DNA from 2 places in the Cohnella hashimotonis genome. Region 2 is predicted to be linked to the other one. Evidence: riboswitches for the same ligand, from Rfam matches in the RefSeq annotation. Region 2 holds a riboswitch; the other holds the start of a gene.

Region 1 (4,677 bases), 3.8 Mb from region 2:
GTGGTAGGCCATGAGACGTTCGAGCGCCTCGACCATGTGCCGGTCGCGCACGTTCCAGGATTCGGCATCGTGGCGGATCATCGTCCGGTAATAATCCTCCGCTCCCTTCACCGCGAGCGCATTCAGCTCCGCCGCAAGCGCATCCTCGCGGTCTCCCGATCGCGCACTCTGCCATTTGTCCTGCAGCTTGCGCAGCAGCGCAACGACCTCCGTTTCACAGCCCTCGCCATAGAAATTGGCCGCGATTCCGTACTGCTGCTCCTCTCGTCCGTGCGGCTCGAAGCATTCGAAGGCGCGTTTGGCCGCCTCCAGGTCGGTGCCGTCTTTTTGCGCGAGGTACTTCAGAATCTCGTCCATCGACTCCCACAAGCTGTACAGATCGATGCCGTAAAAGCCGACCTTGTCTTCTTCGGCCTTGCCGTCGTTATAAACGCGAAGCCAGTCTGCGAACGCCGCGATCTCGCGATTCGCCCACATCCAGGTCGGCCAGCGCGCAAAGTCGCGGAGGGCTTCCGCGGCGATCGTGCCGGCTGCGTCGTCGCCTTTTACATAACGGTTCAGCACATAACAAGAAGGCCAGTCGCCCTCGACGGCAATAAACTTGAAGCCCTTCTCGACGATAAGCCGCTTGGACAGCTCGGCCCGCTCGACGTAAAACTCGGACGTGCCGTGCGAAGCTTCGCCGATCAGCGCGAATTTGGCTTCGCCGGCAAGCTCCACGAGCGCTTCCGCGTAGGCTGCCCCTAGAAAAGGCGTCGCATGGCGCTCCAGGGCTTGAAGCGCTTCGAATTCGTTTTTGCGCATATCGGTCTCCTTCGCTTTAAGACAAACGCCATTCCCGCATTAGGATGCGCGCTAGCTCTAAGCCCGATACCCGTCTTCCTGCAGCTTTTCTCTCAGCAGCGCGAACGCTTGGCGCAATCGGTCATCCGGTACCGCCGCAAAGCGGTCGCCGATGCTTACCTCATAGGCGCTGCCACCATCCTCAAGCCCCTGGACCCAAGCGGACAAGCCGACTCCCGTCGCTTCGCATACTTCCACCAATAGCGATTCCAGCGCTTCCTTCTCCAGGTCCGCTTGGACATGGAACATATTGGACGCCGGCACCGCCGGGACCGTACGGATCGGATCCCCGCAATCGTTGTACATGGCCGCCAGCGTCTTCGCTTCCTCGTAATACTGCGCCATTCTGCCGATTCGCTTGTCGAAGTAGTATTCGGAGCTGATCACATACGGATACAGACTGATCAGATCGCCGCCATGCCTGCGCTTCCAGATCTTCGACCGCGTGGTCAGCGCTGCGTCCCCCGCCAATATCGCTCCCGCGATACCGCCCAGTCCTTTGTAAAAAGAGACGTACACGCTGTCGAACAACGCGCAAATTTCGGCGGCAGACTTCCCGTAATGCGGCAAAATCTCGAACAGTCGCGCGCCGTCCAGATGCAATCTGATGCCGCGGCTGCGGCAGTAAGCGGCAATTTTCTCAAGCTCCGCATAGGGCGGCAGCTGACCGCCGATCTCCCGCTGAGGCAGTTCGAGCAGCAGGCATGCGACGTCGTCGCCAAGCAATCGGACATCCGCCGGCCCGATGAGCCGGTCGCGCTCGGCCAGCAGCACGGTCTCGATCCGGTGCAGCTCCTTCAGGCCGTCCTCCTCGTGAAGCTCCAGATGACTAAGGGGATGGTAAGCGACCTTCCCTTTCCCCGTCTCGTCGCAGTGAATCCGCAGCGCAATCTGCTGCGCCATCGTGCCGCTCGGGAAAAATACGGCCTCCGGCTTGCCGAGATAAGCGGCCATTTTCGCCTGAAACCGCTCGATGATCTCCCCTTTTCCGTACATATCGCTGCTCGCGTCCGCATCCGTTCCCTCGAATGCTTCCATCAGCACCTGGACGTTCCGTTTGCCGTGGCCGACGATCGGATACTTGCTGTTTTGGAATGCATCCGCCAAAGTCATGCTGTCGTTCATGTCGATGCCTCCCTGATTTTCGGTTCTCCCAGTATACCATGCAATTTACCGTTGACACTTCCTCCCAGACTCATGTATGAATAGATTGTAACGACAAAAGCATAGTGCGGATGATGGCAGCGGGAGAGATCGCCCCTGATGAACGTGGAGGCGGCGCCGAAGGAGTAACCCTCGCAAGAGGAGAATCTCTCAGGCAAAAGGACCTTTGCCGGACGCGACTCTGGAGAGCATTCCGCGGCGGGACGCGGGATCACCCACGGGGAAACTTGGTTCCGGGTACGGATTCAAGGTAACTCTCAGGTACAAAGGACAGAGCGAAAAGAGGACGCAGGCAGCTTCGGCTGGGGGCGCGCTTTCTTTTTGCGGCTGTCCTTTTTTGCGTCGAAACGGGATCGATCGAGACTTTGATTCAAGGAGGCGAACGACCACGATGACCGAATTAAAAAGAACCCCGCTCTACACGGTCTATGCCGAACTTCCCGGCATCCGCTGCATCGACTTTGGCGGCTGGGAGCTTCCCGTGCAATTTTCGGGGATTCAGAAGGAGCATGACGCGGTTCGTCAGCAAGCCGGCCTGTTCGATGTCTCCCATATGGGCGAGTTCATCGTGACGGGCGGCGGCGCGGAACGCTTCCTGCAGCGGGTGACGACCAACGATGTCTCGAAACTGACGGACGGCCAGGCACAGTATACGCTCATGTGTTACCCGAACGGCGGCGTCGTGGACGACCTGCTCGTCTACCGGATCGCTGCGGATCATTACATGGCCGTCGTGAACGCCGCCAACATCGACAAGGACTTCGCATGGATGCGATCCCATCTCTTCGGGGACGTTTCCCTCGAAAATGCTTCAGACCGCTACGCCCTGCTCGCCCTTCAAGGGCCGCGCGCTGCCGATATCCTGGATGCTGCCGGCGCGACGCATGACGTTTTGGCGCTCCCCTCCTTCCGCTTCAATGAGCAAACGCCGCTGGCCGGCGCAGACGTGCTGATCTCCCGTACAGGATACACCGGCGAGGACGGCTTCGAGCTCTATGTCCCCGCCGATCGGGCGGCAGACGTCTGGCACACGCTGATGGCTGCGGGAGAACCGTATGGACTCGTGCCGGCCGGTCTCGGCGCCCGCGACACGCTCCGCTTCGAAGCGCGCCTGCCGCTGTACGGGCAAGAGCTGTCCGACACGATCACCCCGCTGGAGGCGGGCGTCGGCTTCTTCGTCAAGCTGGACAAGGAAGACTTTATCGGCAAGGACGCGCTGGTGAGACAGAAGGAAAAAGACTTGCCCCGCAAGCTTGTCGGCATCGAGATGATCGACAGAGGCATCCCCCGCTCCCACTACCCCGTATTTGCGGGGGATCTGCGGATCGGCGAGGTGACGACGGGAACGCAATCTCCGACGCTGAAGCGCAGCTTGGGGCTTGCCCTGGTCGACGCTGCTTACGCCGCGCCCGGCACCGGGGTCGAAGTAGATATTCGCGGCAAACGGCTGAAGGCCGAAGTGATCAGGACGCCTTTTTACAAGAGACTGCCCAAGGAGTGATGAATCGCCATGCCAAATCTCCATCGATACATCCCTATGACCGAGCAGGACCAGGCCGACATGCTGGAGACGATCGGCGTCTCGTCCGTCGAGGCGCTCTTCCGCGACGTTCCGGAGGCCATTCGTTACCGCGGCACGCTGCCGATGTCCGGCGCGCTCGACGAGTTCTCGCTGCTGGAGCATATGAAGGCGCTGGCCGGGCGCAACGCGGACACCGACCGCTTCAAGAGCTTTCTCGGCGCCGGCATCTATGACCATCACCTTCCCGTCGTTATTAATCACATGATCTCCCGCTCCGAATTTTATACCGCCTATACCCCCTATCAGCCTGAAATCAGCCAAGGCGAGCTGCAAGCCATCTTTGAATTTCAATCGTACATTTGCGAGCTGACCGGCATGAAGGTCGCCAACGCCAGCATGTACGACGGCGTCACCGCGCTGTCCGAAGCGGGCGCGCTCGCCGCAGGCGCCACCAGGCGCAAGCAGCTGATCGTCTCCCGCGCCGTCCATCCGGAAGCGCGCGAGGCGCTCCGCACGATGGCGCGCGGGCTTAATCTGGACATCGCCGAGATCGGCTGCGCGGACGGCGTCACAGACCTCGCCGCGCTGCGCGAAGCGGTCACGGACGACACGGCGGCCGTGCTCGTCCAGTCGCCGAACTTCTACGGCGCGATCGAGGACCTGGCCGCCATCGAGCCGATCGTCCACGGCGTCAAGGGACTGCTCGTCGTCAGCGCCAATCCGATGGCGCTCGGCCTCCTCGAGACGCCGGGCAAGCTTGGCGCGGACATCTGCGTCGGCGACGCGCAGCCGCTTGGCATCTCGCAATCGCTCGGCGGCCCGACCTGCGGCTTCTTCGCCGTTGCGGAGCCGCTCATGCGCCGGATGCCGGGACGCATCGTCGGCCAGACGACCGACATCGACGGCAAGCGCGGCTTCGTCCTGACGCTGCAAGCCCGCGAGCAGCATATCCGCCGCGAGAAGGCGACGTCCAATATATGCTCCAATCAGGCGCTGCTCGCCTTGTGCGCGTCGATCTATCTGTCGACGATGGGCAAGCAGGGATTGCAGGACGCAGCTCGGCTGAATCTGCAAAAGGCGCATTACGCAGCCCGCGAACTGGCGAGGCGCGGATTCGCGCTGCCGTTCGGCACACCGTTCTTCAACGA
Region 2 (4,677 bases):
GATTGTCCGGACCAGGCCGGAGGTGGATGGTTCCGAGGCGGAGGCATTGCCCGCCGACTGGCCGGGCGCGCTGAAGAAAAGCGAGGTCGCCGTCCGCGACCGCAAGGACGCGCTGCTGACGGCGGCCCGGATCGGCACGGCGGACTGGACGGTTATCGGCGTGACGCCGAAGCGCGACCTGAAGCTGGAGCTGAAGCAGACGCAGCGGTTCCTGCTCACGGTCGTCATCCTGCTCGTCGCGGCGGCCACGGCGCTGGCGACGCTCGTGTCGCGCTCGTTCTCCTCGCCGTTCAAGCGGCTGATTCAGCAAATGAAGCAGGTCGAGTTAGGGAACTTTCAGGGGCGGGTCCGCGTCCATTCCTATCAGGAGCTCAACGTGCTCGTGGGCTCTTTCAACCGGATGGTCCAGCAGATGGACAACTTGATCGAACGAGAAAAGCTGCTGTCGATCAGCGAGAAAAACGCCCAGCTGCAGGCGCTCCAGTCTCAGGTCAACCCGCACTTTTTGTTTAACACGCTCGACATGATCTATTGGCTGCTCGACGAGCGGGAGAACGACCGGCTTGGGCGCCTGATCCTGGCGCTTTCTCGGATTTTTCGGTACAGCAGTGACTGGGAAGAGGCCTCGCGCGCGCCGCTCCGGCTTGAGCTCGAGCAGCTGCGCCACTATCTCACCATTATCGAGACGCGGCTCGGCGGTCGCGTTAATACCGAGATCGAGGTGGAGGAGCGCTGGCTCGGCGCCCAGGTGCCGAAGATGATCCTGCAGCCGATCGTGGAGAACGCCGTGAAGTACGGGCTTGAGCCGCTAAGCCGAGAAGGCGTGCTACGGATTTGCTCGGAGGAGACGGAGGACGCGCTCGTCATCGTCGTCGAGGACAATGGCGTCGGCATGGACGAGGAGACGCTGCTTCGCATCCGGCAGTCGTTGGAGGATGCGGCCGCGGCGCCGGCCCGGCAGGAGGATGCCGCAGGACGCCGGGGTATCGGGCTCGCGAACGTGCACCGCCGCATTGCGCTGATGTACGGGGAAGGGTTCGGGCTTCGTATCGAGAGCGAATGCGAGCGCGGCACGAAGATTATGGTTTCGTTTCCGAAACCCGCAGAAGAGGGGGATTCTTGATGAATATTCTCGTCGTCGACGACGAGGAAGTCATCCGCAGCGGCATCGAGCGGACGATCTCCCGCGGTTTCCCCGAGCATCGCGTCCTGCTCGCGGGGAATCCGGAAGAAGCCGTACAAGCGCTTCGGACCAAGCATGTCGATCTGGTGCTGACCGACGTGCTGATGCCCGGCATGACGGGACTTGAGCTGATGGCATTTTCCCGTCGCATGCAGCCGCAGGTGAAGTGGGTCGTCATCTCGGCGCATTCGGAGTTCGCGTACGCGCAGGAGGCCGTGCGGCTCGGCGCCAGGGACTATATGCTCAAGCCGATCGGCAAGGAGTCGCTAATCGGACTGATCGACGAGCTTGCGCGCGAGATCGCGGAGGAGAGCGAGCGCAACAAAGAAGCCGACCTGATGAAGCGCAATCTGCGGTTCCTTCGGGAAGGCGTATTCGCGCGTTGGGCGTCCGGTCTCGACCTGGGCGGCATCGATATCGCGCCGTTCACGGAGAGCCACCCGTACTTCAACCTGCTTATGGTGCGTCTGGACAGCGATGCCGATACGAAGCTGGAGCACTTCATCGTAGAGAACGTGCTGACCGAGCTGATGGATTCCGCCGGCAAAGGCTTCGTCGCGAGCATTGACGCGCACAGCCTGCTTGGACTCGTGACGCTGCGGGAGGAAGCTGGGCTCGGCCTGCTCGTCGACAAGCTCCGCACCCATCTGAAGCGTTACTTGAAAACGCCGTTCCAGGTGCTGCATTCGGGGCGCATCGACGATCTGGCAGCCGTGCCCGGCGAGGTGCGCCGCATGCGAAGCGCATCGTCCGCGCAGGTGTACGATCACTACGCGAGCGGGGGAGAAAAGGCGATCGAGGTCGCGGTTCAGTACATCCATACGCATTTCGGCGAGGAGATCGGACTGGAGAAAGTGGCGTCGATCGTGTACCTGAACCCGGTCTATTTCAGCCAGCTGTTCAAGCAGAAGGCGGGGACGGGCTTCAAGGAGTACGTCACCAACCTGCGAATCTCGCGTGCGATGGAGCTGCTGGGCGGCTCGGAGCTGAAGATCGGCGATATCGCGGAGCGGGTCGGCTATCCGGACGTGCGCCACTTCTCCCAGGTATTCCGCAAGAAGGCGGGCTGCACGCCGTCCGAGTACAGGCAGGAAATGAAAGGCGGCGCCGCAATTGAATGCGGACATTCGCAGGAGGCAAGCGGGCGGGAGGAGCGCGGGACGGAGGATGAAGAGAGGCAGGAGTAGGAGGATGTGCAAAGGAACCCAATCCACTGAAGCGACCTAGCCGCCACCAATCTTACTAAACCGTCAAGCGCATCCAATCACCGAAGCCACCGAAGCCACCGAAGCCACCGAAACCACCGAAACCACCGAAACCACCGAAACCATCGAAGCCACCGAAGCCTTCCAGTCCTCCCCGCAGCGGACATAGCATCCGCTATTTCGCCGCAAAGCGCTTAAAATCAAGCCTTACGGACACCAGATTCTTTATTTATGCAGTTAGCGTTTCATTGCGCTTCATTTTAAGCAATAGCGGATGCTGTGTCCGTTTTATTCGTCGACGCAGCTTCGATGACCAGTAAAAGTTTGTTTGATTCAGCCAAATCGATTGACATCCATTCCCCGCGTGAATTAAGCTATCCGTGTAAAATCTTATATTTGCGGATGACGATGGCAGGGAGAGACTGCGCCGACGGCGCGGCACCGAAGGAGCAAGTCCGCGGCCGGCCCGCCGCAGGATCAAACTTTCAGGTAAAAGTACCGCCATCCGACGCGCCTCTGGAGAGAGCGAACAGCCACCAAAGGGGTAAGGGCGGAGCGAACGCCCCGTCTAATCTCTCAGGTACCCGGGACAGAGCATACGGCAGCTTGCCGTTGCTCTGTCCTTTTTTGCCGTTCGGCGCTTATTGCGGCAGGCAGCGGTGCGACCTTAAACGAGAGGATGACGAAGATGAGCGAGATCAAGGCTGGTTTGGGTTACACGGAGGAGCATGAGTGGGCGGAGGCGACGGCGAGCGTCATTCGGGTTGGCATCACCGATTATGCGCAGAGTCTGCTCGGAGACATCGTCTTTGTCGAGCTGCCCGGAGTAGGCGATGCGCTCGCGGCGAATCAGCCGATGGGGACGATCGAGTCGGTCAAGACGGTGTCGGATCTGTTCAGCCCGGTGGACGGAAAAGTCGTACGCGTGAACGAGGAGCTGCTGACTGCGCCGGAGAAGGTCAACGCGGACCCCTACGGAGAAGGCTGGATCGTCGAAGTCGAGGTGGATGGCGATCCCGCGGAGGCGGTCGGCGGTCTGATGGATGCCGGGCAATACGAGACATTCCTCGCGAGCAAGTAGCCAGACTTTTACGCAGACGATCAATGACTGAAGCTGTAAGCTCGGAACGGCCTGCTTCATGATGCGGGGATAAAATATCGCCTTCTGTAAACCAGTAGCTAAATGCCTGCATCCGTGCAGGCTTTCAGCCGATTTGACGAGCGGAAGCGAAAATGCCTGCAAATCAGCATCTATTTAGCTGTGAAACCCGAAAATCACAAAGGGAAAGAGATCAAAGCCTGCAGATTCGCATCTTTTTATTGTTCGAAGTCTGTCATGTAGAAAAAGGATGTAAATTTGCAGGCATTCATCTGTTCCCCTCCGGCAGGCGAATCGCGCTCACGGGAGGCATTGTCCGATCGCGCATCGCTGCCGGCGTCACTCTGGAATTTGGCGCGGTCTGTAATGCGTTCAGACGGTCGGCGTCAGGCCGCTAACTGTATAGGCTACTGCCAAAGAACCGCCAGGCGATCTTCCCTGGCGGCTTTTTCCTATGTCTGCTTTCAAATATCTCCGAATTACTTCCCATCCTTCGCCGCGCCGGCCAGCCTCATCAGCTGCGCGATCTCCTGATCGTGGCTGCCGGACGTCCCGTCCGCGCCTTGCGACCGCAAGCGGTCGATCAGCGCGACGGCCTCGGGGCCGGCGACGGTGACGATGCGTTCGCCGAAGCCGCGGTCTTTCAGCCATTGCTCGGCTGCGGCCAGCGTATCCGTCCTGTCCGTGTCGACTGAGCGTATGCCGATGCCGCCGTGCGGACCGGGCTCCGGTCCTTTGCCGGACAGGCCGCCGGTATTGCTCAGCAGCTTGCGCTGAAGGTGATCCGTCGAGGACGCGGACGGTCCCCGGTCCTTGGCCGCGAGGAACACCGTATCGTTTGCCACGAGCACGCGAACGCCTGCCAACCCTGCGCCGGCAAGCTCGGCCTCCAGGTCCGACGAGGCGCCGCGCCCGCGCAGCCCCGAGCTGCCGATCCGGCTCAGCACGCCGCTGCCCATGCCTTGTCCCGACGCGCCGTATTGGTTGGTCGTCCTCGTCTTCTCCCGGTCGACGCTCGGGATGACCGCCGGATCGTGCTGTCCGGCGATCTGCGGCCGCTGCACGGAGTGCAGCTTCAGCCGGTCGTCTACGATGCGCTGCGCGTCTGCCGCTTGCTTGACCGACTGCTCGCGCAAGCTGTGGCTCTGGCAGGCGGCCAGCGTCAGTACGCTTGCGGCGCAAGCGATCGC

Evidence for each region. A riboswitch is a leader RNA that binds a small molecule or an ion and turns the genes downstream of it on or off. The one in region 2 is predicted to bind glycine.
Region 1: linked by a shared signal. The riboswitch ahead of gcvT (glycine cleavage system aminomethyltransferase GcvT) and the one ahead of gcvH (glycine cleavage system protein GcvH) in region 2 are both predicted to bind glycine.

What each region holds. Positions count from the first base shown of each region.
Region 1 is NZ_JAGRPV010000001.1:3,046,762-3,051,438, reverse strand. It holds gene KB449_RS12280 (erythromycin esterase family protein) at 1-804, opposite strand, end outside; gene KB449_RS12275 (threonine aldolase family protein) at 862-1,968, opposite strand; glycine riboswitch at 2,079-2,183, shown strand; glycine riboswitch at 2,187-2,283, shown strand; gene gcvT (glycine cleavage system aminomethyltransferase GcvT) at 2,399-3,508, shown strand; gene gcvPA (aminomethyl-transferring glycine dehydrogenase subunit GcvPA) at 3,518-4,677, shown strand, end outside.
Region 2 is NZ_JAGRPV010000001.1:6,856,989-6,861,665, reverse strand. It holds gene KB449_RS27260 (cache domain-containing sensor histidine kinase) at 1-1,123, shown strand, start outside; gene KB449_RS27255 (response regulator) at 1,123-2,370, shown strand; glycine riboswitch at 2,791-2,899, shown strand; glycine riboswitch at 2,903-2,983, shown strand; gene gcvH (glycine cleavage system protein GcvH) at 3,077-3,469, shown strand; gene KB449_RS27245 (hypothetical protein) at 3,967-4,677, opposite strand, start outside.